DNA from 4 places in the Sinorhizobium sp. BJ1 genome. Region 3 is predicted to be linked to each of the others. Evidence: riboswitches for the same ligand, from Rfam matches in the RefSeq annotation. Region 3 holds a riboswitch; each other region holds the start of a gene.
What was found. A riboswitch is a leader RNA that binds a small molecule or an ion and turns the genes downstream of it on or off. The one in region 3 is predicted to bind cobalamin.
Positions count from the first base shown of each region.

Region 1: linked by a shared signal. The riboswitch ahead of CO676_RS07445 (CbtB-domain containing protein) and the one ahead of metE (5-methyltetrahydropteroyltriglutamate--homocysteine S-methyltransferase) in region 3 are both predicted to bind cobalamin.
Region 2: linked by a shared signal. The riboswitch ahead of CO676_RS35235 (ABC transporter substrate-binding protein) and the one ahead of metE (5-methyltetrahydropteroyltriglutamate--homocysteine S-methyltransferase) in region 3 are both predicted to bind cobalamin.
Region 4: linked by a shared signal. The riboswitch ahead of CO676_RS05490 (aromatic ring-hydroxylating dioxygenase subunit alpha) and the one ahead of metE (5-methyltetrahydropteroyltriglutamate--homocysteine S-methyltransferase) in region 3 are both predicted to bind cobalamin.

Region 1 is NZ_NWTH01000004.1:270,423-275,942, reverse strand. It holds gene CO676_RS07460 (cystathionine gamma-synthase family protein) at 1-688, shown strand, start outside; gene CO676_RS07455 (VOC family protein) at 716-1,066, opposite strand; gene CO676_RS07450 (anthrone oxygenase family protein) at 1,112-1,588, opposite strand; cobalamin riboswitch at 1,801-2,073, shown strand; gene CO676_RS07445 (CbtB-domain containing protein) at 2,113-2,289, shown strand; gene CO676_RS07440 (CbtA family protein) at 2,456-3,244, shown strand; gene CO676_RS07435 (ferric iron reductase) at 3,316-4,149, opposite strand; gene CO676_RS07430 (glucoamylase family protein) at 4,161-5,492, opposite strand.
Region 2 is NZ_NWTH01000010.1:49,709-55,228, forward strand. It holds gene CO676_RS15920 (flavodoxin family protein) at 1-806, shown strand, start outside; gene CO676_RS15925 (MBL fold metallo-hydrolase) at 919-1,797, opposite strand; gene CO676_RS15930 (hypothetical protein) at 1,861-2,049, shown strand; gene CO676_RS15935 (hypothetical protein) at 2,069-2,323, opposite strand; partial or broken gene CO676_RS15940 (ribonucleotide-diphosphate reductase subunit beta) at 2,535-2,833, shown strand; cobalamin riboswitch at 2,882-3,114, shown strand; gene CO676_RS35235 (ABC transporter substrate-binding protein) at 3,375-4,337, shown strand; gene CO676_RS15950 (iron ABC transporter permease) at 4,334-5,362, shown strand; gene CO676_RS15955 (ABC transporter ATP-binding protein) at 5,359-5,520, shown strand, end outside.
Region 3 is NZ_NWTH01000031.1:50,116-55,635, reverse strand. It holds gene metE (5-methyltetrahydropteroyltriglutamate--homocysteine S-methyltransferase) at 1-1,727, opposite strand, end outside; cobalamin riboswitch at 1,832-2,043, opposite strand; gene CO676_RS27970 (DMT family transporter) at 2,226-3,149, opposite strand; gene CO676_RS27965 (gamma-glutamyl-gamma-aminobutyrate hydrolase family protein) at 3,146-3,922, opposite strand; gene CO676_RS27960 (O-acetylhomoserine aminocarboxypropyltransferase/cysteine synthase family protein) at 3,936-5,282, opposite strand; gene CO676_RS27955 (fatty acid desaturase family protein) at 5,276-5,520, opposite strand, start outside.
Region 4 is NZ_NWTH01000003.1:430,390-435,909, forward strand. It holds gene CO676_RS05480 (glycoside hydrolase family 25 protein) at 1-173, shown strand, start outside; gene CO676_RS05485 (hybrid-cluster NAD(P)-dependent oxidoreductase) at 195-1,289, opposite strand; gene CO676_RS05490 (aromatic ring-hydroxylating dioxygenase subunit alpha) at 1,292-2,536, opposite strand; cobalamin riboswitch at 2,640-2,842, opposite strand; gene CO676_RS05500 (DUF6656 family protein) at 3,150-3,749, shown strand; gene CO676_RS05505 (L-threonylcarbamoyladenylate synthase) at 3,829-4,803, shown strand; gene CO676_RS05510 (FAD-binding oxidoreductase) at 4,864-5,520, shown strand, end outside.

The DNA of each region.
Region 1 (5,520 bases), on a different contig from region 3:
CGCCGAAAAAATCAGCGAAAGACAGGGGCAGAGGCCGATCGTCGCCTGCGACAACACCCTGCTCGGCCCGGTCTTCCAGCAGCCGATCGAACACGGCGCCGATCTGTCGCTCTATTCGCTCACCAAATATGTCGGCGGGCACTCCGACCTTATCGCCGGCGCCGTCCTTGGCTCCAAGGCGCTCATCAAACAGGTGAAGGCGCTTCGCGGCTCGATCGGCACGCAGCTCGACCCGCATTCCTGCTGGATGCTCGGTCGGTCGCTCGAAACGCTGTCGGTCCGGATGGAGAAGGCGAACGACAACGCCCGGATCGTCGCCGAGTTCCTGCGCGACCACCCGAAGGTCGAAGGGATCCACTATCTGCCCTTCCACGACGAAGCCTCGCCGGTCGGCCGCGTCTTTGCCGCGCAGTGCACCGGCGCCGGCTCGACCTTCTCCTTCGACATCGCCGGCGGCCAGGAGGCAGCCTTCCGTTTCTTGAACGCCCTGCAGATCTTCAAGCTCGCCGTCAGCCTCGGCGGCACGGAATCGCTCGCCAGCCACCCGGCTGCCATGACTCACTCGGGCGTGCCGATCGAGGTGCGGCGCCGGATCGGCGTGCTCGAATCCACCATCCGCCTGTCGATCGGCATCGAGCATCCGGACGATCTCGTCGCCGACGTCGCCAACGCACTGACGACCGTCTGATCGGTTGCGCCGGGGTTCGTGCCCCGCTCAATGCGACAGGATGTTGACTATGTTGCCGAACGGATCGCGCAGGAAGAAGCGCCGCACGCCCCAGGGCTCGTCGGTGATATCGTAGACGATCTCTGCACCGGCAGCCTTCGCACGCCCATAGACTTCGTCCACGTCATCCACCTCGATCGAGAGCGCCGGCACCGGCGTTCCCGATCCGCCTTCGGTGGCGAAGCTCACCTGCGGCATGGATGAACTGCCCTTGGCTGCGAAGGTGACGAGCCAGCCGTGATCCATAACGATCTCGAGGTCGAGCAGGTCCGCATAAAAGCGGTGCGCCGATGTGGGATCGGACACCTGAAGATTGGGCACGATGCGTCGGACAGTCATGTTTTCCTCCCGAATCTCATGCGGTCCAGTGTTTGACGCTGCGCTTCAGCTTCGGGCGTAGCCGAGCACAAGGAGCGCCAGCGCCCCGATCGAGGCGATTGTGCGGACGTGGTTCCACCAGACCCAATCCGTTAGATAACGCTGCTGCCAGATTTCGACCGCAGCCTCACCGCGGGCCGCTGCGAGTGCGTCGTTCAAGGGGACGTTGAAGACGATCGTCACCATCAGCGTGCCGACGATATAGGCAAGCCCCCCCGCTGCCAGCAGATAGCTCCCCTCCCCGCCCCAGACAAAGGCGGCAACGATGAGCGCGAGGCCAATAAGTGCCGTTCCCATGAAGGCCGTAAGAAACAGCGGATTCTGGATGACCACGTTGATGGCGTTCATCGCAGCGATACCCTCTTCGGGCGGCAGCCGCGAAAGCGCCTGCATGACGCAGACGGAAAAGACGAAGAAGAGCCCAGCCATCAGGCCAGAGCCGACGACGGCAGCGAAGGCCAGTGCGGGAACAAAGGCAATCATCACGCGACACTCCAGACATTGGTTGCGGTTGGTTTCGCGGCCATAGCCGACGATCACCCCGGCTTGAACCTGAGCAAGTCAAGGAAGGAATAACCGACTGACGCATCACAGTCATCAGGGGTTGTCCCGTACCACGTGCCTGCACCGCAAGCTCGCAAAACCCTCTCGTACTTTCCGCTGTGGCTCGATTGACATCGTCGGCGTCCCCACCTAATCATCGATGATCGGTTGGTTCCCGGAATGCGAACGCGTTTCGGGAGTAAACGGGAACGTGACGGGTGGACCCAAGCTGGGCATCTCAATCACGGCCGACCCCGCGACTGTAGAGCAGCGTGAATTTGCTATTCCGGAGCGATCCGGAAGAAGCCACTGGGTAAAACCGCGAGAGGGCGGTTCGAACTGGGAAGGTGAGGCAAATCCCTGGTGCCTAATCTGGGCATCTGACGCTGCGAGCCAGGAAACCTGCCAAGCGATGCGGGCATAGTGCCCAAGGGGAATATCCCATTGCCATCACGGAGGTTGTCATGGCTACGTCTACTGTTTCGAGCATTCCGCTTTCCCTCAGCGACCGACTGACCGCGGGTATCATTGCCCTCATGATCGGTGGCTTCCTGGTCTTCGGTGCCGGCCTGGCGAATTCGGCCGTGCTGCATGACACGGCCCACGACACGCGTCATTCCTACGGCTTCCCCTGCCACTAAGCGAAGCTATGGAACGCTGGCCGCGTTCCAGATCGAACGAAGCAACAACCGACACGCCGGTGCTCGGAGCGTCGTGCCGCTGGCACGCGCCGGCAAGCGCCGGTTTGCGTCCATGGAGCGGGGCCGGCTGCCGCAGGGCGACCGCGCCCGCCGAGGAAAAACGACAATGATCGTCAAGACACTTCTGGCCGCGATTGTGGCCGGGCTGGTAGCCGGCGTCTTCATGACCGGCGCCCAGGAATTGCGCGTCACGCCGCTCATCCTGCATGCGGAAGAATTCGAAGGCGAAGTGCCAGCCGCCCCCGGACAGCCAGCCGGTGAGCAGCCGGCGGCCACGGATCATCAGCAGCATTCGTTGCTGAACGGCGCCCCGTCGTTGGGCGACATGCTTGCCGCGCTTTCCCCGGTCACGCCCGCCTATGCCCATGAGGGCGAAGAACACGAGGAAGGCGGCATCATGTTCGGCATGAGCCGCTTTTCCGGCACGCTTGCCGCCAATCTGGTCACCGGTGCAGGCTTCTCGCTGCTGCTTGCCGGCATCAGCCTGGTGGTCGGCTATCCGATCACGCTTGCCAACGGCGCGCTCTGGGGCGCCTTCGGCTGGCTGGCGGTGCACCTGCTGCCCGCAGTCGGCTTGCCACCGGAACTGCCGGGCTTTCCGGCCGCCGAGCTTGGCGACCGTCAGGCATGGTGGGTGGCGACGATACTGCTCTCCGCCGCCGGCCTTTACCTGTTGGCACTCCGGCACGGAATCGTCGCCAAGCTGGGGGGTCTCGTCCTTGTCGCTGCTCCCCACCTCTATGGCGCGCCGCAGCCGCTCGACATCTCCAGCAACGTGCCGGCCGTGCTCGGCGCCGAGTTCGCCGTCGCCGCGCTTGCGACGACGCTCGCCTTCTGGCTCGTGCTTGGCATCGTCTCCGGTTTCATCAACGACCGGTTTCTCCGGGTGAACTAGCCCACATGCGTCCGTTCGCCGCTTGTCTCTTCTCCCCGCATGCGGGGAGAAGGCCAGGGGTGTGGCTCACGTCACACTTCGTTGGCGAGCAAATGGGCCCGTAGCCGATCTCGTCGAAGTTCAGGCTCCAGCAGCACACAGGTGTCGCAGTAGCTGCCGCCATCGGCACGATAGAAGAGGCAGCAGCCGCCGCGTATCCGGTAGGTCCTGGAGCGCACCTCTCCCCCACCACCGCAAGCAACCTCGATCCTTTCGTAATGAAGCTGCCGCGACGCGAGCGGCGAGTGAGCGTGGTTGACGATCGCCAGCGCCTGCTCGATCGCCTTGTCTTCCTCTTGCCGCCGCCGCCCGATCTCCAGGAAAGCACCGGCGAGACTGTCTGCGGCTAGCCGCCATTGCGCGCGGGCCGACAGGCCGCAGCGGCGTTTCAGAAACGCGATCACCGGCTTGATGTGCGCAACGAAGCCATCATGGAGGCGCTGGTCCAACGCCTCCCGCTCCATCTCACTCTCGCTCTGCGGAAGCTCGACGAGGAAATGAAAGCGGCCTGCCGTGAGCGTCCGCCCGTTGAGAGGTCGCGAAAAGGTTTCGAACCGCAGCGCCGCGACGATCGGAACGAGGCCGCTGGCGAGATGGATCGCTCCCGCCGCAAGGCTCAGCTGGTGACTGTAAAAGGCGATCAGGTGCGCCGCCCTGACCTTGTCGTCCATGCCAGACGCAAAGCGATCCTGATAGGTAAGGCAGGTCTCGAGGTTCTCCGCCTCTGACCAAAAACCGCCTGGGGATTGGAAGTTTGCATCGGAGTTCGCAATTGAACAGGCGACTTCCGGAATAGCGGCCGCCAGCCATTCGATCGCTGCCACTGCCGCCCCGCGTGCTGCGCTTCCCCGCTGCCTTTGCCCCATTCTCTCATCCATCAGACCACGCCCGGCGCCAGCCATCCGCCTTCGAAGCCGGCCCTTCTCAGTCCCCGGCTGAAGGCCGGGATGCTGCGTGTGAGTTCCCAGATGAGGCCGCTTCTCCAGTTCTCGATCATCATGACTGCCAACCCCTGGTCAAGTCCGACGATCCTGTCATCGACCCAGCCCTCGCGCGCCCCTCCCGGCAGGCTCGGATTGAAGCCGCCCGGAAGGCGGCCGTCGGAAAGCAACGCCGGATAGTGCGCAAGCATATGGGAAAGCCCCTCCAGGCAGTCGTCCGGCGCGAAAGGCAGGCCGGCAAGCGGCGCCCATGGAACCAGCGTCCCGTCATCGGCGCCAAATGGGGCGCCGCGCGCCGCATAGCCTAGAAGCTTCTGCCGCCGGCCGTCGCGCAGTTGCAGCCAGCCCTTCGGCGCATGGCAGGCACTGAAGCCCCAGAGGTCGCGGCAGTAGCCGGAAAAACCGTGAGGATTTTCTTCCGCATGGGCGCGCTGGAGCGCAATCGCCCGGCATGTATTCGCAAAATAGTCGCTTCCAGCCTCCCGCATCCCCTTATCGCGTATACCGCGGAAGTCGATCCATGCATGGGGAAAGAGGTGGATGAACAGCGCACCCGCATGCAGGTGCGGCGCCCCGTCGATCGTCAGCCACTCGTGCGCCGTCGAGTAGGCGCCGTAGGTCTCCGGGGCAATGGGCCGAGTGGACGAGCCGAGTGCCAGCACGTAGAGAAGCAGCGCCTCGCTATAGCCGTGCCAACGGTGCTTCAGGAAGCGCCCGGGCGGCCTCCAGCCCATTGTCACCGTATCGCCGCGGTTGAGCGCCCAGGCCCAATCCGCCCGCCCATTGAGCCGCGCGGCAAGGCTTCGGATCTCCGCCTCACTCGGATCGGCCCCGGAGAAATAGGCGGCAGCCGTCAGGACGCCAGCCAGGAGAAGCGCCGTGTCGATGGTAGAAAGCTCGCTGCTCCAGCTGCGCTCTCCCGTCCGCATGTCCAGAAAATGATAATAGAAGCCGCGATATCCGGTGGCGTGCCTGTCGCTCGCCTGCCGGCTGCCGTCTAGAAAACGCAACGTCGTGAGCACACGGCGGGCCGCATCTCGCCGCCGCATCCAGCCGCGCTCGACGGCAACCGGATAGCAAGACAGCCCGAACCCGGTTGCCGCTATGCTCGACGGCGATCCCTGCCGCGAGGTGTCGGCGACGAGTCCTGTCCGCGCATCGGAATAATCCAGAAAATAATCGAAGGCGGCGCGTTGCAGCCGGTCGATCAGGACGATGTCTCTATTCGGCGCGAAGTGAAGCATCACGAGGTTCTGTTTGACGACCATGGCCAGATTGGGTTCGAGCCAGCCAGTG
Region 2 (5,520 bases), on a different contig from region 3:
ACCGGGACCCGGACGGGCCGGCACGTATCCTTCTGATCAGCGGGTCGTCGCGGAGCGAACACAGCTGTCCCGGCGAAATCTCGAAGTCCTACCGACTGGTGCGGATCGCACAGGAAACGATGGACCAAACGGCCGGGGTGAAGACGACCGTTCTCGAGTTGCATCGTCTTGCTTCCGAATATGGACGCATGATTCATCCTTGCAAGGCCTGCTTTTCCACCTCGCCGGCGCTCTGTCATTGGCCGTGCTCCTGCTATCCCAACTATTCGCTTGGGCAGGTCGACGACTGGATGAACGAGATCTATCCGATGTGGGTCGAGGCGACCGGCATCATGATCGTCACGCCGGTCAACTGGTATCAGGTGTCTTCGCCGATCAAGCTGATGATGGACCGGCTGGTTTGCGCCGATGGCGGCAATCCCGACCCGACCTCGACCGAGGGCAAGGACGCGAAGCTCGCCAAGGCGCTTGAACTCGAGGGCTGGAGCTACCCTCGACATCTCGCCGGGCGGATCTTTTCCGTCGTCGTGCATGGTGATGTGGCGGGCGTGGAGAACGTTCGGCGTAGCCTGTCGGACTGGCTTTGCTACATGCATCTCGAACCCGCCGGACCCTTGGCGGAAGTGGATCGCTATATCGGCTACTGGAAACCCTATGCGCTCAGTCACGCCGAGCTGGATGCCGACGAGGCGGTGCAGGAAGAGGTCCGCAATGCGGCACAAACATTGGTGGAGGCGGTGACCGTCAAGCGCGCCGGAAAGATGGTTTCAGCAGGAGCCGACCTCTCGGAACCACGGCAGAAGTAACCGGGGCCACTGGTTTCGTGTTCCTGCCGACTGAGAAGGACCGATGGTCGCGATGTCATTCGATAACGCAACCTCGAATGCTCCGCACCCACTATCGGCATTGTGGACAGGCTCATATCGCCGCCAGGGCCGCGATATTCTTCCGATGCACCGCTTCATAGGGCTCGAAATAGGAGACTGCCCCCGCTGCCAGATCCTGCGCGATGAAATCCTTGAGGGGTTCGATAGCGACTCGGTCTTGTTTGACCGCATCGATCAACTGCTCGAGGTAACGCCGGTTGGCGTCGATGAGGCTCGCTTCATATCCGCCGGTCGCAATCCGATCCGGATCGCCGTGGTTCGGCAGAATGCGATCGATCGGCCAGGTCGCGAGGCGCCCCAATTCGCGAATGTGCTTCGCCGTATTTTCGGCTTCGGAAACATAGGTGACAGTGTCTTCGAGCGTATCGCCGGCCAACAGAATTCTCTCGTCCGGCAACCACAGGACATTGCCGTCGGCGCTGTGGATGTCGAAATGGTGAAGTTCGACACGGCGGCTTCCGATTTCCAGGTCCAGCCTCGTCTCGAAGAGCCGGCTGGGCATGACGAGCGGGATGATGGGCGGGACGCGCGTGGCGAGCTCCTCGCGATTGGCATGAAGCAGATCGGCTGTCAGCTTGAGCGCGATGATTTCGCAATCGGCAAAAACCGCATTGCCTGCGACATGATCGTTGTGCCAATGGCTGAGGACGACCCGGAACGAGGTTGCGCCAAGCCCCTCGAGATGTCGCCTGACGGCCTGCGCATGGGCAAGCGAGATATGCGTATCGTAAACGAGCGCCTCGCCCGCGTCGAAGATGGCATAGGAGGCGACGCCCAATCCGTAGGCACCGTCATCGAGCCAATTTGGCGAGGCGCCATGAAGCCTCCGTCCCTCGACGCGGCCATCGTAATAGGCAAACACGCCGGGACGGGGTTCAAAGATCCTGAGTGTCGAGGTCATGTCTGTCATATGGTCTCTCAAGAAAATCGCCGGCATTGCAGCAGGCATTATCACACCCGGACCGCCGCTCACATGCATTCCTGGGGCGGCGACGCGCTGGCGACCGCCCGCATCATGGACCTGATCCGCGCCGCCGCGGCACTCAAGACCGGCCAGGGCTCCGAATGGCCGGTTGGTCCGGATAAGCCGGGCTTCATGCGCAGTTGCATCCGCCTGATCGTCAACGGCATTCGTGCGCGTGGCTCAGCGCAACGCGATTAACTCGCTCGTATCCATGTCGTCATGTCATTCTTCGAACGACCCAGAGCGATCGGCCCGCATGGGCGATTCCGGACACGAGTCGGAGGCGAGGATCGTCCTTGAGCCGCTCGGCCTCGATCGCCTCGAGAAGCAGGGCCTGCCGGTCGGTCTCGTTTGCATTCGGCGTGATCCAGCAGCGCCGATCCTCGCAGCAGAGGCCGGCTTCCGGATGCTCCTGCAGATACTCGATCGCATATTCGGCGCCCACTGTTCGCGGTCCTGCGTCGACGGACATCTGTCCCTCCTCCTGTCTCCGTGATTGCTCAAGGATTATACTTGATTGTGGCGTCTGTTGCAGGAAGACGTTTTTGCTTGCTGCCGTCGGGAGCAATCGCGGCGTCTCGCTTCACCGGCCTGACGCTGCTCGGCACGATCCAGAACGGTGTCGGCGCGTGAAGCTGATGGCCTATCCGGTGACGCCGCACGAGGAGGCGGTGCTTACCAACATCAAGTACTTCGCTTTCGACCTGCTGCTCGGGCTCTACGACAACGAGGTGAAATATACCGAAGCGGTCTACGACGGCGTCGGCCTCACCGAGACGTCAATAAATTCCTGCACTACAACGCCAACAAGGCGCTGATGAAGCTTGGCTACGAGGCGCTGTTCCCGCCGGAAGCCTGCAAACCCCGCGATCCTGTCGGCGCTCTCGCCGGCCGCCGACGAAAACCATGACTTCTTCGCGGCTGGTCGTCCTATGTCATAGGCAAGGCGGTCGCGACGGAGGACGAGGACTGGGATTTTTGACGCTCCGGCATGGCGATAGAACCGGCCTTGACCAGCTGAGATCAACTATTTAATGAAGCCAGTGACGGTTCCCCTACGATGAAGCGAAGGGGATTAATAGGGAACACGGTGCGGACGACCCAAGAGGGACCAAGACCGTGGCTGCCCCCGCAACTGTAAGCGGATTGCCGCCCATCCTAGTGACGCGAAAGCGTCATGCCACTGCGAGCTCGATCGTGGGAAGGCAGGTGGACGGCAGATATCCGCGAGCCAGGAGACCTGCCGTCATGCGTTCACTCCAATGCGGGCGGGGATGCCCGGAACAGGACACAGCATGACCTCTCCTCGCGCCGATCTGCGCCTTTTAGCCTGCGGTCTTCCCCGTTCCTCGACGCCGTCGCGCTGTCGGCAGGCGGTCTGACTCCGTCCGTCCGCGCCACGAACGGCCGCATTCCGTGCGGCCGCTTCATCGAATCCGGGGAATAGACTTATGAAAAGCATCTTTGCGAAATCTAATCGCGGCATCCTGTGGGCTGCTGCCGTTCTTCTGGCGGCCATCGGCATGGAGGCCCAGGCCGCCGAAACCAGCTATCCGCTGACGCTTACCAATTGCGGCCGCCCGGTCACCTTCCCGAAGGCGCCCGAACGCGCCGTCTCGATCGGCCAAAGCAGCACGGAGATCCTGTACCTGCTCGGCCTTCAGGATCGGATGGTGGGTACCGCCGTCTGGATCGGTCCGGTCATCAAGGGTTATGAGGACGCGAATGCAAACGTCGAGCGGCTGGCCGACAACGACCCGAGTTTCGAAGGCGTCGTCGCCAAGAAGCCGGATGTCGTGACGGCGCAGTTCCAGTGGCATGTCGGGCGCGAAGGCATCGTCGCCAAGCCCGAGCAGTTCGAAGAACTCGGCATTCCGGTCTACACGTCGCCTGCCGATTGCGTCGGCAAGGACAATAGCGGCGGCGGCGATGGCGTTCGCCACACGGTCTTCACGATGGACCTCATCTATCAGGAAATCACCGAACTCGCCCAGATCTTCAACGTCCAGGAGCGCGGCGAGAAGCTGGTCGCCGAGTTGAGGGCGCGTGAGGATGCGGCGAAGAAGAAGATCGCGTCGGCGAACGGCAAGCTCTCCGCGGTGTTCTGGTTCTCGAGCGCCGAGCTCGACATCGATCCCTACGTCGCCGGCAAGAACGGCGCGCCGGGCTATATCATGCGGGCGCTCGGCATCGACAATGTCATCGACAGCGAAGAGGAATGGCCGACCGTCGGCTGGGAAACCATCGCCAAGTCCGGCCCGACGCTCGTCGTCGCGGGAAAGATGGAGCGCCGTCGCTTCCCCGCCGACGACGTCGCCGTCAAGCACAAGTTCCTGGAGTCGGACCCGGTAACCAGCCTGATGCCTGCGGTGAAAGAGGGCCACGTCGTCGAGATGGACGCCCAGGCGATGAACCCGACGATCCGGACCATCGAAGGCATCGAGGTGCTGGCCGATGCCGTCGAGAAATCCGGCCTGAACAAGTGATAGGCATCGCGCCATCCTTGTCGCGGACGAGCGCCAGCCTGCTGGCGCTCGTCGTGCTACTGGTCGCGCTCTGGCTGGGCGCGGCGATCGGCGAGACGGCCATTCCCATGGGCGTCGTCGCCAAGACTGTCGCCAACCGATTGTGGGATGCCGGATACGGCCTCGATGCGCTCGACGAGGGCATCATCTGGAACTACCGGGTGAGCCGCGCCATCGTGGCCGCCTGCTGCGGTTCGGCGCTGGCGGTCTCCGGCGTCGTGCTGCAGTCGCTGCTGCGCAATCCGCTGGCCGACCCCTACATTCTCGGTATCTCGGCGGGTGCATCGACCGGTGCGGTCGGCGTCGCCGTTCTCGGCATCGGCGCCGGCCTGCTGACGCTGCCGGTCGGAGCGTTCGCAGGAGCCATTCTCGCCTTCGGGCTCGTCAGCCTTCTGGCGATGCGTGCCGGCAGGGGCCATGGCGCGATCATTCTGGCCGGCGTCGCCGGCTCGCAGCTCTTCAACGCGCTCACGTCGCTCATCGTTACCAAGGCCGCCAATGCGGAACAGGCGCGCGCAATCATGTTCTGGCTGCTCGGCAATCTTTCCGGCGTGCGCTGGCCGGATGTCTGGCTCGCCGTTCCTGTCGCGGTGGTCGGCCTCATTGTCTGCCTGTGGCACGCGCGGGCGCTCGACGCCTTCACCTTCGGATCCGAGTCCGCCGCCTCGCTCGGCATCCCGGTGCGCCGGGTCTATGTCGTCCTGATTGGCGCATCGGCGATGATGACGGCGGCCATGGTCAGCATCGTCGGGTCGATCGGTTTCGTCGGCCTCGTCATCCCGCACGTGTCCCGGATGATCGTCGGCGTCCGGCACGGATTGCTGCTTCCCGCCGCCGCCTTGATCGGGGCGGTGTTCATGATCGCCGCCGACATCGTGTCGCGCGTCATCATTCCGGGGCAGGTGCTGCCGATCGGCGTCGTCACGGCGCTCGTCGGCGCACCGGCCTTTGCCGTCATCCTCAGCCAGCGCAGGACAGTTCGATGAAACTCTCCGCTTGCAATGTCTCGTGGTCGACGGGTGGAGTTTCCATCCTCCGGGATGTCTCGCTCGACGTCGTCGCGGGCGAGTTTCTCGGCATCGTCGGGCCGAACGGCTCCGGCAAGACCAGCCTGATGTCGCTGCTTGCCGGCCTCCGGCGGCCG
Region 3 (5,520 bases):
GTCACCGGCCCTGTCAGGATGCCTTTGACGGGCTTCGAGGTCTTGGATTGCGCAAACTGGGCCCAGTCCACGGTCATCGGGCGTGGTCGCGACACGTCACCGAAAATGATCGGCGGGCGCACGCAGCGGGAGCCGTAGCTCTGAACCCACCCGTTCCTGGTGCAGGCATAGCCGTCCATCTGCTCGGCGAAATACTGAACCATGTCATTGCGCTCGAACTCGCCATGCACCAGCACATCGATGCCGATGTCCTCCTGCCAACGGATCGCCGCCTCCGTTTCCCGCGCGAGGAAGGCACGGTAGTCGATATACGAGAGTTCACCACGCTGATGCGCTGCACGGGCAGCCCTGACCTCGGCGGTCTGCGGGAAGGATCCGATCGTGGTCGTCGGCAAGGGCGGCAGGGACAGATGGCGGGCCTGAACATCTTTCCGCGCTGCGAATGGGCTTACCCGCTTTGCCATCTCCGGCGTCAAAGACTTCAACCGCCCCTCGACCAGTGGATCATGCGCCTCGCGGGATGCCCGGCGAGCGGCAACGGCCAGAACCGACGCCCCGATCCGCGTTTCGACCGCGTCCCGGTTGCCTGAGAGCGCCTGTTTCAGCACTGCCAGTTCCTCGAGTTTCTCGGTCGCGAAGCTGAGCGACGCCCTGAGTTCGAGATCGAGCGCCGTCTCGTCGGCAAGGTCGTAGGGCAGATGCAGCAGGCTGCAGGAGGGTGCGAGTTGCAGCCTGTCCGCTGCCCGCTGCTCGACCAGGGGGGCCAGGTCGCGAAGAACGGCATCCAGGTCGGCACGCCAGATGTTGCGGCCGTCGAGCACGCCGAGCGAGAGGGTGAGATGCGGTGGCGCATCCGCCACGATCCTCTTCAGTTCTTCAGGGATCCTGATGCCGTCGATATGCAAACCATCCACTGGCAGTGCGAGGGCAGCCGCAAGATTGTCGGCGTAGGCGCCATAGTAACTTGCCACCATGATTGAAAGGTCCGGAACAGCTAGGGCGACAGCCGAGAACGCCCGCGTCAGGCAATCCCGCTCCTTGTCGGTCAGGTCGAGAGCCAGGCACGGCTCGTCGATCTGCACCCAGTCCGCACCGGCCTCATGAAGCTCCGCCAGGATCTGGCGGTAGATCGGGAGCAGCCGGTCGAGGAGGTCGAGCGGGTCCGAACCGTCGCGCGCCTTGCCGAGCTTGAGGAAGGTCACCGGACCGAGGGCCACGGGCCGCGTGTGAATGCCGATCTCCTTGGCTTCGAGGAACGCGTCGAGTGGTCTGTTGCGGGTGAGCGAGAAGCACTGCCCCGCCTGAAATTCCGGGACCAAGTAGTGGTAGTTCGTGTCGAACCATTTCGTCATCTCAAGTGCCGGACGGCCAGCGTCGTGCGGGTTTATGCAGCCGCAATCGGCCTGCTTGCCGCCCCTCTCGCCTCGCGCGAGCGCGAAGTAGGTGTCGGGCGCAACCGGTCCATCCGTCCAGCCGTAGCCTTCCGGAATGGCGCCGACCATCACCGCGTGGTCGAGAACATGATCGTAAAGCGAAAAGTCGTTCGAAGGGATCACGTCGATCCCGTGTTCCTGCTGCAGTTTCCAGTGCCGTTGGCGCAGCTCGCACGCTGCCGCCAGGAGCGCCGTTTCATCGCTCTTGCCTGCCCAATAGGTTTCGAGCGCGAATTTCAGTTCGCGTTTCCTGCCGATCCTGGGAAAGCCGAGGTTTGCCGTCTTGATGCTCATTTCCTTGTACCCCGAAGGTTATGGGCAAGGCATGGGCACGACGCATCGGCGAGACGGTCAAAAGCGCGCCGTTCGCAAAAGCGGCACACCGGGACACCCCGCCCGTGGACGTTATCTATCGCGGCAGGTCTCCTGACTTGCGGGTCATCACCGCCATCCGTCTTCCCGAGGCGTCTTCCTCAGTGACATGCTGGATGACAGTTCTCCGCCTACAGTTGCGGGGGCAGTCCCGGCATGGGTGCAACACGCACCGTCACCGGATTCCCTCTTAGCTCCGGACCAGACGATCCGCAGAACCACGATACCGCAACAATGGCAGCACGAGAGAGATTGGTCAATGACATAAAGACATTGTTATGTCATTATGCCGCTTGTTCTGTCCATATCTGCACGGCAGATCTAACCCCCCATTCAACTCACGACCAGAATATTCCTGTTTGTTCTTTCAGTTGGCCGTTTTCGCAGCGACATCCGCACCGGGCCAATAAGCATGGTGACCTACTCCCCTTCGCCAATTGGATGTACTTGCATGGAGACGGCACGGCGCTCAGGCATGGATGTGATCAACGCACCGACGATGATAGCCAGTGCAGCAGACATTCCTGAACTTGTCAGCCATTCGCCGAAGAATACGGCTGCGAAGAGCGCGGAAAAGAATGGCTCGCTCGATTCGATGACCTGCGTCTTGTAAGCCTCGATACACTGAAGAGCGAGAATTGTGCAGTAGAATCCACAAAATGATGGGATAACCCCCAGCGATAGCAAACTTGGTAGCGCGTTTACTGACGGGACTTGTGCGCCACTCCAAGCATAAGGAACAGCGAGCATTACAAAGCCATAAGCCAGGAACCACCAAAAATTCTCTAGGGATGAGCGGAGCTTAAAGAACTTCCATGCGAAGATAAAGCTGGCGTAACCTAGCCCCGCGATAAGGGCGAGGATGACGCCGGCAATGCTTCCAATCACCAGGCCGTCACCAGCAATCAGGAAGCTGCCTCCAAGAAAGACCATGGTCATAGCGAACGCCTTGCGCGTCGTTACCCTTTCCTTCAGGATGAGGATGTCGAGCGCGATTGCACCAAGGCCGCCAGCGAACACAAGGATGGCAACCAATGGGATCGGCGCATAAGCGAAAGCTCGGGTTTCGAAATGATAAAGCGTGAAGATGCCAAGCGCGGAGCAAACGGCGATCTTCCACGACCCCGTGAATTCGGAGCCTACTCTGGCCAAGCCCGCAGGCCTCAAAAGGATGACGATTGACAGCAGCGAAAGCGCGATGCCGCAACGCCAGAATGCGACCGCGGTGTGGTCGAGGCCTTCATTGAAGGCGGACCGAGAAAGCACCCCCACGGTCCCATTCGACAGAGCTGCTAAAAGGGCAAAAACGGCTCCAAGGATTGGCGAAAGATATTTATTCTTCATGGCTGTAACTTTGTTGCTATCATGTGCGAGCAGCAGGCCTCGCCGAATGCACGGAAGATTTCGACGCTGAGCGGATCCTCAGCGTGAAACCATTCAGGATGCCATTGCACAGCGGCGGCAAACGTTGGCGCGTCCTTTACAGATACGGCTTCGATGACGCCGTCCACGCATCGCGCATCAACAGCAAGGCCATCGGCCAATCGCGCGATTCCCTGCCGATGCAGGGTGTTGACCAGGACTGGATCCTTATGCGACCGGCGGATGCACTGGGCGATATGGCCGTGGCCTTCAGCTAGAATTGCATGCGAGGGGGCATATTGAAGGTCACGCGGGAGAGAGAGGTCTTCCGAATGAGAGATTCGACGTTCACCTTCCGAGATGTTGCTGGAGAGGGTGCCGCCCAGTGCGACATTGAGTTCTTGCAACCCACGGCAGATTCCGAACAGGGGAATGCCCGATGATAACGCAATCTTGATCGCAGCAAAGCTTGTCCTGTCCCGGTCGAGATCGAGCGTCTTTAAACAAGCCTCTGGCCCCCCATAAAGTGAAGGTGATACATTTGACTCCGCTCCGGTCAGCAGCACGCCATTGAGGGCCGACAAGCAGGTCCGCAAATCCTGATCCGTAAGGCCCCCTGGGATGACGATTGGCAAGACGCCCGCCGTAAAGCGTAGGGCTTCGAGATAACGCACGCGCACGGTCTCATAGTCAACGCCCTCCACCGTTCGGCGGTCGGTAACGACACCAACGATCGCCGGGCCACATTCTCCCACCGCTGTCACTATTTTAGGCTCGGTCAAGGGCTTGCCCGATGTCGGCGATGATATCCTCAATATGCTCAAGTCCAACGGAGATGCGAATTGTTCCGTCGCGAACGCCGGCAGCCAGACGCGCCTCGCGTGGCACCGAAGCATGCGTCGTCGAGGCTGGATGTGTGGCGAGCGTCCTCGCGTCGCCAATATTTGAAACGTGGTAGATGAGCTGCAGGCGCTCGATAAAACGGCGACCGGCATCGATGCCTCCAGCGATCTCGAAGACGATCATGGGGCCCCCATGGTCGCCCATGTTCTGCTCGGCACGATGCCGTTCGACAGTCCCGCCAAAAGTCGGATAGGTGACGTCGAGAACGCTGGTATGCGCCTTGAGATACTCGGCGAGTTGGCGAGCATTGGAGCAATGTCGTGGCATTCGCAAAGTTAGCGTTTCCAGGCCTTGAATGCAGAGAAATGATGCGAATGGTGATGGGCAGGGTCCAAAGTCACGCATGAGTGTGTTGCGCATCTTGAGCAAGTACGGGCTGGATCCATAGAGGCCGGGCAGATCACGCGCCGCATCGAGCCAGCGGATGTTGCCATGGGAAATGTCAGGACACGTCATCAACGGAAAGCGTTCGGGATAAGCGGCCCAATCGAAGGTACCGCCATCGACGATAATGCCACCAATCGTGGTGCCGTGGCCGCAGATATATTTCGAAGTAGAGTGCAAGGTCACATGGGCGCCAAGTTCAAGGGGGCGTGTGATGAGAGGGGTCATTGTGTTGTCGATGATGAGCGGGATCCCGAGTTCATGCGCGATCGCCCCAACCTCGACGATTGGGAAGGGGCTGAGCTTCGGATTGGGCAACGCTTCGGCAAACCAACAGCGCGTGCGGTGGTCCGAGGCTTCGCTGAAGCGTTCGGGATCGCTCGGATCGACGAAGCGCGTTTCGATCCCGAGCCGTTGAAACGTGCTGGCGAGCAGATTGATTGTCCCACCATATAGGTGAGCGGAACTCACGATGTTATCCCCGGCAGCAGCAATGTTCAGGATTGCAAGCATAATCGCAGCTTGCCCCGACGAAGTTGCCAAGGCGGCGATGCCACCCTCCAGAGCCGCAACGCGTTGCTCGAATATATCCGTCGTCGGGTTCATCAACCGCGAATAGGTGCGCCCCTCGCGGCGTAGATCGAAGACGTCCGATGCGTGCTCAATGGATTCGAAAGCATAGGCGTTCGAGAGATAGATAGGGACAGTCGTTGCAAGGGTCGCCGGATCGCAACGATAGCTGCCATGCAGAACTGCCGTCTCCACATGCAGGGCCGGCGTTGGATCCAGTTGTGTTGCAGGTCCGTTTTTCTGGGATTTGGTCAACATTGGGTCGCTCCGGGGGTACGTTCTTCTCTATAGGTAGCGTTCACGCCGGCGATCCAGCGTTGTTTGGCGAAGCGCTTCCGATTCTGGTCGCGGATCAGTTTCAGAATCGACGGTTCGCCATTTGGGCCAGACTGGAATATCCCGCCCGTTTCGGAACAGTGCGTCGCATAGGCGGAGTCCCTCATGCGGATGGCATGTGCTTCGGGTAGACGCCAGAATGGGGTGGTCGGATCCAGAT
Region 4 (5,520 bases), on a different contig from region 3:
GCAGGGCGCCGGCAGCCAGCGCGGCGACCTCCGTCCCGCTCGCAAAGCCCTTGCTCATCAGCCGGGCCCAGGCCGACAGCGGATCGGGCACCGGCGTCGACGCAACGGTCACCGGTTCGATCAGCATAAAGGCTGCCGAGGCGGAGTTGCCAAATCAGCCGAAGCGTCGCTGACCTGGCCAGCGGCAGAACGACTTATGCCTCGATCTGAACGTCGCCGACGGGCCGCGAGCAGCAGGCGAGGATATAGCCCTCATCGACCTCGTCATCGAGAATGCCGCCATTGTGGTTCATCTCGACATCGCCGGCGATCTTCAGCACGCGGCACGTGCCGCAAATGCCCCCCTCGCAGGCCGCGCCGATCCGCACACCGTTGGCGCGTGCCGTCTGCAGGATCGTCTGGCCCGGGACGGCCGAGACTTCTTTGCCGCTCATGGTGAAAGTCACCCGCGCCGCCTCGGCCCCGGCGCTCCCCGCCGGTCCGGCGCGAATGGCGAGTTCCTCCGCCGCGGGGGCTGCTGCCGGCTGGAAGCTTTCCTGATGGTAGCGGGCCATGTCGAAACCGGCCCCTTTCAGCATCTCCCGGACCCCCCGCATAAAGGGTTCGGGGCCGCAACAGAAGACCGTCCGCTCCAGAAAATCCGGCGCAAGCAGCGGCAGCTTCGTCGCATCGATGCGGCCGCGCAGCCCGTGCCAGCCGTGACGCGCTTCGTGCCCCTCCACCAAGAAGCCGAGATTGAGACGCGACATTTGGCGCGCCAGGACCTCGAGTTCCGACTTGAACAGAAGATCCTCCGGCTGCCGGGCGCAGGAGATGAAGGTGACATCGGTTTCCGGCGTGCAATCCGCCATCCAGCGGGCCATCGACATCATCGGCGTGATCCCGGAGCCGGCCGAGATGAAGAGATATTTTTCGCCCGGATGGCGAACGAAGCTGAAATCGCCAAGCGGACCCAGCGCTTTCAGCACGACACCCGGCTTCAGATTGTCGAACATCCAGCGCGTGCCGATGCTGCCCGGCTGGGCCTTGACCGTCACCGCCACGGAGAGCGGGCGGGACGGCGAGGACGACAGCGTATAGGTGCGAAAGACCGGCTCTTCGCCGACAGGCAGTTCCAGCGTCACGAACTGCCCGGGTAGGTAGCGGAACCAGGCCGGCTTGTCCGACCGGAAGGTGAAGGTCATCACATCCGCGGTCTCGGCGACCACGGAGGTGCATTCAAGCAGGTGCTGGCGGTCGATCCAGGGATGAAGCTCGTCGAAATGATGAAAGGAACGGGCCATTTCCATGGTCAGGCCACCCGCGACAAAGGAGAGGACTTGCCCTGGAGGCGATCCACCATGAAGCGCGAGTACCAGTCGACGAACTGCATCACGCCGCCCTCGTGTTCGGCCGAATAGGGACCCGGCTCATAGGCCGGCGAGCGGATGCCGAAAGCGTTTTCCTCGACGATCTGCCGGTCCTGATCGTTGGTCTCCGTCCAGACATGGGTGAGGTCCTCGAGCGTATAGTCGACCCCCTCGACCGCATCCTTGTTGACGAGCCATTTGGTGGTTACCTGCGTCAGTTCCGGCCCGAGCGGCAGCACGCGGAAGGTGATCGCGTGGTCTCCGAGGATGTGGTTCCAGGTCGTCGGATAGTGGAAGAGAAGCAGCGTGCCGATGCCCTTGGCGCTGACGCCGGCGGAAAGCTCTTTGCGGACGGCCTTCTCGCCGGACATCGTATAGCTCTCGGCCCTGTTGATCAGCGGCATTCTCGTCATGCGGAACTGGCCGGTCGGTCCGATCCTGAAGGCGCTCGGCAGTCCCGCCGCTTCGCATCTTTCCCAATGGGCACCGATTTCGGGGTCGTCCATGGCGCCCTGGACGCCGGTCACTGTCGGAGCCTCCGGATAGGTGCGGCAGAGTTCCGGGTGATTGGCGGCGCAATGGTAGCACTCGCGATTGTTTTCCCAGACGAGCTTCCAGTTGCCCTTCTCGACGATGGTGCTCTCATAGGCGACCTTGGTTTCGCCGAGGCGATGCGGTGCGAGATAGCCGGCGACCGTGTCGCGGAACGGCTGGAAATCCATCGGCTGCTCGGCGAGACTGACGAAGATATAGCCGCCGACCGTTTCACAATGCACCGGCTTCAGACTGTGCTGGGCGGGATCGAAATCCTCCGGCATCTGCCGGGCGAAGAGAAGCCTGCCGTCCAGTTCGTAGGTCCATTGATGATAGGGACAAACCAGCTTGGCCGAGGAGCCCTTGTGCTGCGTGCAAACGCGCGAGCCGCGGTGGCGACAGGAATTATGCAGCGCCCGCACTGCCCCCTGGCGATCGCGCACGATGACAATCGGATAGTCGCCGACCTGCAGGGTGAAATAGTTGCCAGGCCGCGGGATTTCGCAGTCGTGGCCGACGAAGAGCCAGTCCTTGTACCAGATATGCTCCAGGTCCTGTCGGTAATAGTCCGGGTCGATGTAGAAGGCCCGGTCGAGGCTGTAGCCCTCGCGGCGGGTCTTCAGCTTGCGCAGCATTTCATTCTGAGTGTCCATGCCCATGTCCTCGTTAGCCCTGTTTCGGACAGGCAGGACAGGAACCGCGCCGGTGATTTGCCGTACGCCATAGCTCCGATCCGGCTGCCCGCCGCAACCTGTTACGGTCGTTTCGCTCCAAGGCTGGTTTCCGGGCTCTGGAGTCGTCCCCGAAGGACCAGCCCGGCACCTTCCCGGACGACCTGTCCAGTGGCTCTCTGCCGTGGCTTTCACTCCACCACCGTTGCGGGGGCAGCGCCGGGATTTGACCGGCTTCCCAATTCTCCGCCCCCTCTTAGAGGCGGCACCTTGAGCATCCCAATCTAAGCGCGCAGCCCGGCTCGGCAATTGCCGGTGTGCGACATTCCATTCCGGAAAGACGACAGAGATTTTCGCGCGGCCGCATGGAGACGTCCGTCACATTTTCTATAATAAACAAGATGATAGATGTCTATTTCAGCAGCTGAAGCTTTTCTTAACCGCGCCATCCCCGCCGCGAAGACAACTGGCCATTTTGCGACATACAGGCGATGCGGAGCAGCCAGTGTGGCGCCCGAAATACTCTGTTAACCATAGTGATTTAGCGTTCACTGACGGATCAATCCGTTTGACGGATTAGGTGACACAGAGGTCGATGGCAAAGCTCAGATACTACGACGCCTCCGGCAAAGCGCAGGCGCCGACGCCGAAAACGGCGGGCCACACGGAGTTCCTGCGCACCGGCCGCATTGACCGGCGCCGCCCGTGGATGCCCGAGCAGCGCCGCTACATGACCCATGAAGAGGTGGCCGAGAGAACCGGCCAGAAATTGCAGGCGGCGGGAGAGACGACTCACAAGCGGATCAACGGCTTTCACGCCTTCATCCAGTTCCCGAAGATGATCTTCCACCGGACGCTCGCCGATAGCCCCCACCTCGGCTATTGCCATGTGACAGCCGCTAAGGCGAAGCTCAACCAATCGCGCGAAATCACCTGGGCTTTCTACTTCGCCAACTTCTTCTCCGACCTCGGGGACGAGACGCATTTCTTCGAACGGATACAAACCAGCTATTCACGCATGTATTTCGCCGTCGCCATCGCGCCGGACTCCGAACTTGGGCAAATGGCCATCAATCGCAACGTTCGCGGCAATGGGCTGATCTTCCGGACGCAGGACCCGAAAGTGGCGCTCAAGAACGTCCTGATGCTCGGCGCACGCGACGAGGCTTTGCGGCGGGTTATTCGGAGCCTCTGATCCCGCCCGTCGGCGAAGAAAGTCGTTCTGTTTTCCCTCCTCCTCCGTTAAGGAAGCGACGGAAAGGATCGGAACCGCCATGGCCGAAATCATCGATACGCGCAACGAACCGGATCGAGCGATCGAAAAGGCCTGCGCCGTGCTTTCAGAAGGCGAACCGGTCGCGATCCCGACGGAAACCGTCTACGGGCTTGCTGCGGATGCGACCAATGCCGATGCGATCAGCCGCATCTACGAGATGAAGGGCCGGCCGCGCTTCAATCCGCTGATCTGCCATGTCTCCGACATGGCAATGGCCGAAGCGCATGTGGCGTTCGATCAAATCTCCCGGCGCCTCGCGGAAGCCTTCTGGCCCGGACCTCTGACGCTGATCCTGCCGCAGCGACCCGAAAGCGGCGTGCATGCGCTGGCCTCCGCCGGGCTCGACACGCTCGGTATCCGCATGCCCGAGGGTTTCTCCCGGCGGGTGATTGGACACTTTGGCCGGCCGCTGGCGGCCCCGAGCGCCAATACGTCGGGCAGGATCAGTCCGACCAGCGCAACGCATGTTGAGGTCGACCTCGGGCCGAAGCTGAAACTGATCCTGGATGCGGGTCCTGCAGAGATCGGCCTCGAATCGACGATCATCAAGGTCGAGGACGGCAGCCTCCGGCTGCTTCGGCCGGGTGGTCTCGACGCGGCCGAGATCGAGGCGTTGACCGGCCTTCCCGTCGAACGACCGGAAGCGGCGGGCGCCACGATCGAAGCGCCGGGCATGCTTGCCTCGCACTATGCGCCGGGCGCCGCGGTTCGGCTCAACGCCAAGGACGTCCGCGAAGGCGAGGCTCTGATCCGCTTCGGCGGCAAGGCGCTACCCGGCGAGATCGCCGCGGCGATCGTCCTCGACCTCAGCCCCAGCGGCAATCTCAGGGAAGCGGCCGCCAATCTTTTCGATTATATGAAGAAGGCGGATGCGAGCGGCGCTGCGAGTATCGCTTTCGGGCCGGTCCCGCGCCAGGGTCTCGGCGAAGCGATCGTCGACCGCCTCGAGCGGGCGGCCGCCCCGAGGGCCTGACCGGAAGCGCGAAACGTGCGCAGCCGGGCTGTTTCGGCAAGAGAAATCCCAGGCAGGATCATGACCACAATTCCTTCTCCCGAACTGATCGCCTCCTTCACCGACATCGTCGGGCCGGGCCATGCGCTGACCGGACCGGCGGAGACGGCACCCTATCTGGTCGAATCGCGCGGCCTCTACCGCGGCACCACCCCGCTTGTCCTCAGGCCCGGTTCGGTCGACGAAATCTCGCGCATCCTTGAGCTCGCCAGCCGGACGCAAACGGCCATCGTGCCGCAGGGCGGAAACACCGGCCACGTGGCCGGGCAAATCCCGCGCGAAGGGAAGTCCGACGTGGTGCTGTCGCTCGAGCGCATGAACCGGATTCGCGATATCGATCCTGTCGGCAATGTCATCGTTGCCGACGCCGGCTGCATTCTCGCGGATATCCAGAAGGCGGCCGACGACGTCGACCGCTTGTTCCCTCTGTCGCTCGGATCGGAAGGCTCGGCACGGATCGGCGGCAATCTCTCGACCAATGCCGGCGGCACCGCCGTGCTTGCCTATGGCAATATGCGCCAGTTCTGCCTGGGGCTGGAGGTCGTGCTTCCGACCGGAGAAGTCTGGGACGGGCTCCGGCGGCTCAAGAAGGACAATACCGGCTATGACCTGCGCGATCTCTTCATCGGCGCGGAAGGGACGCTCGGCGTCATCACCGGCGCCGTCCTGAAGCTCTTC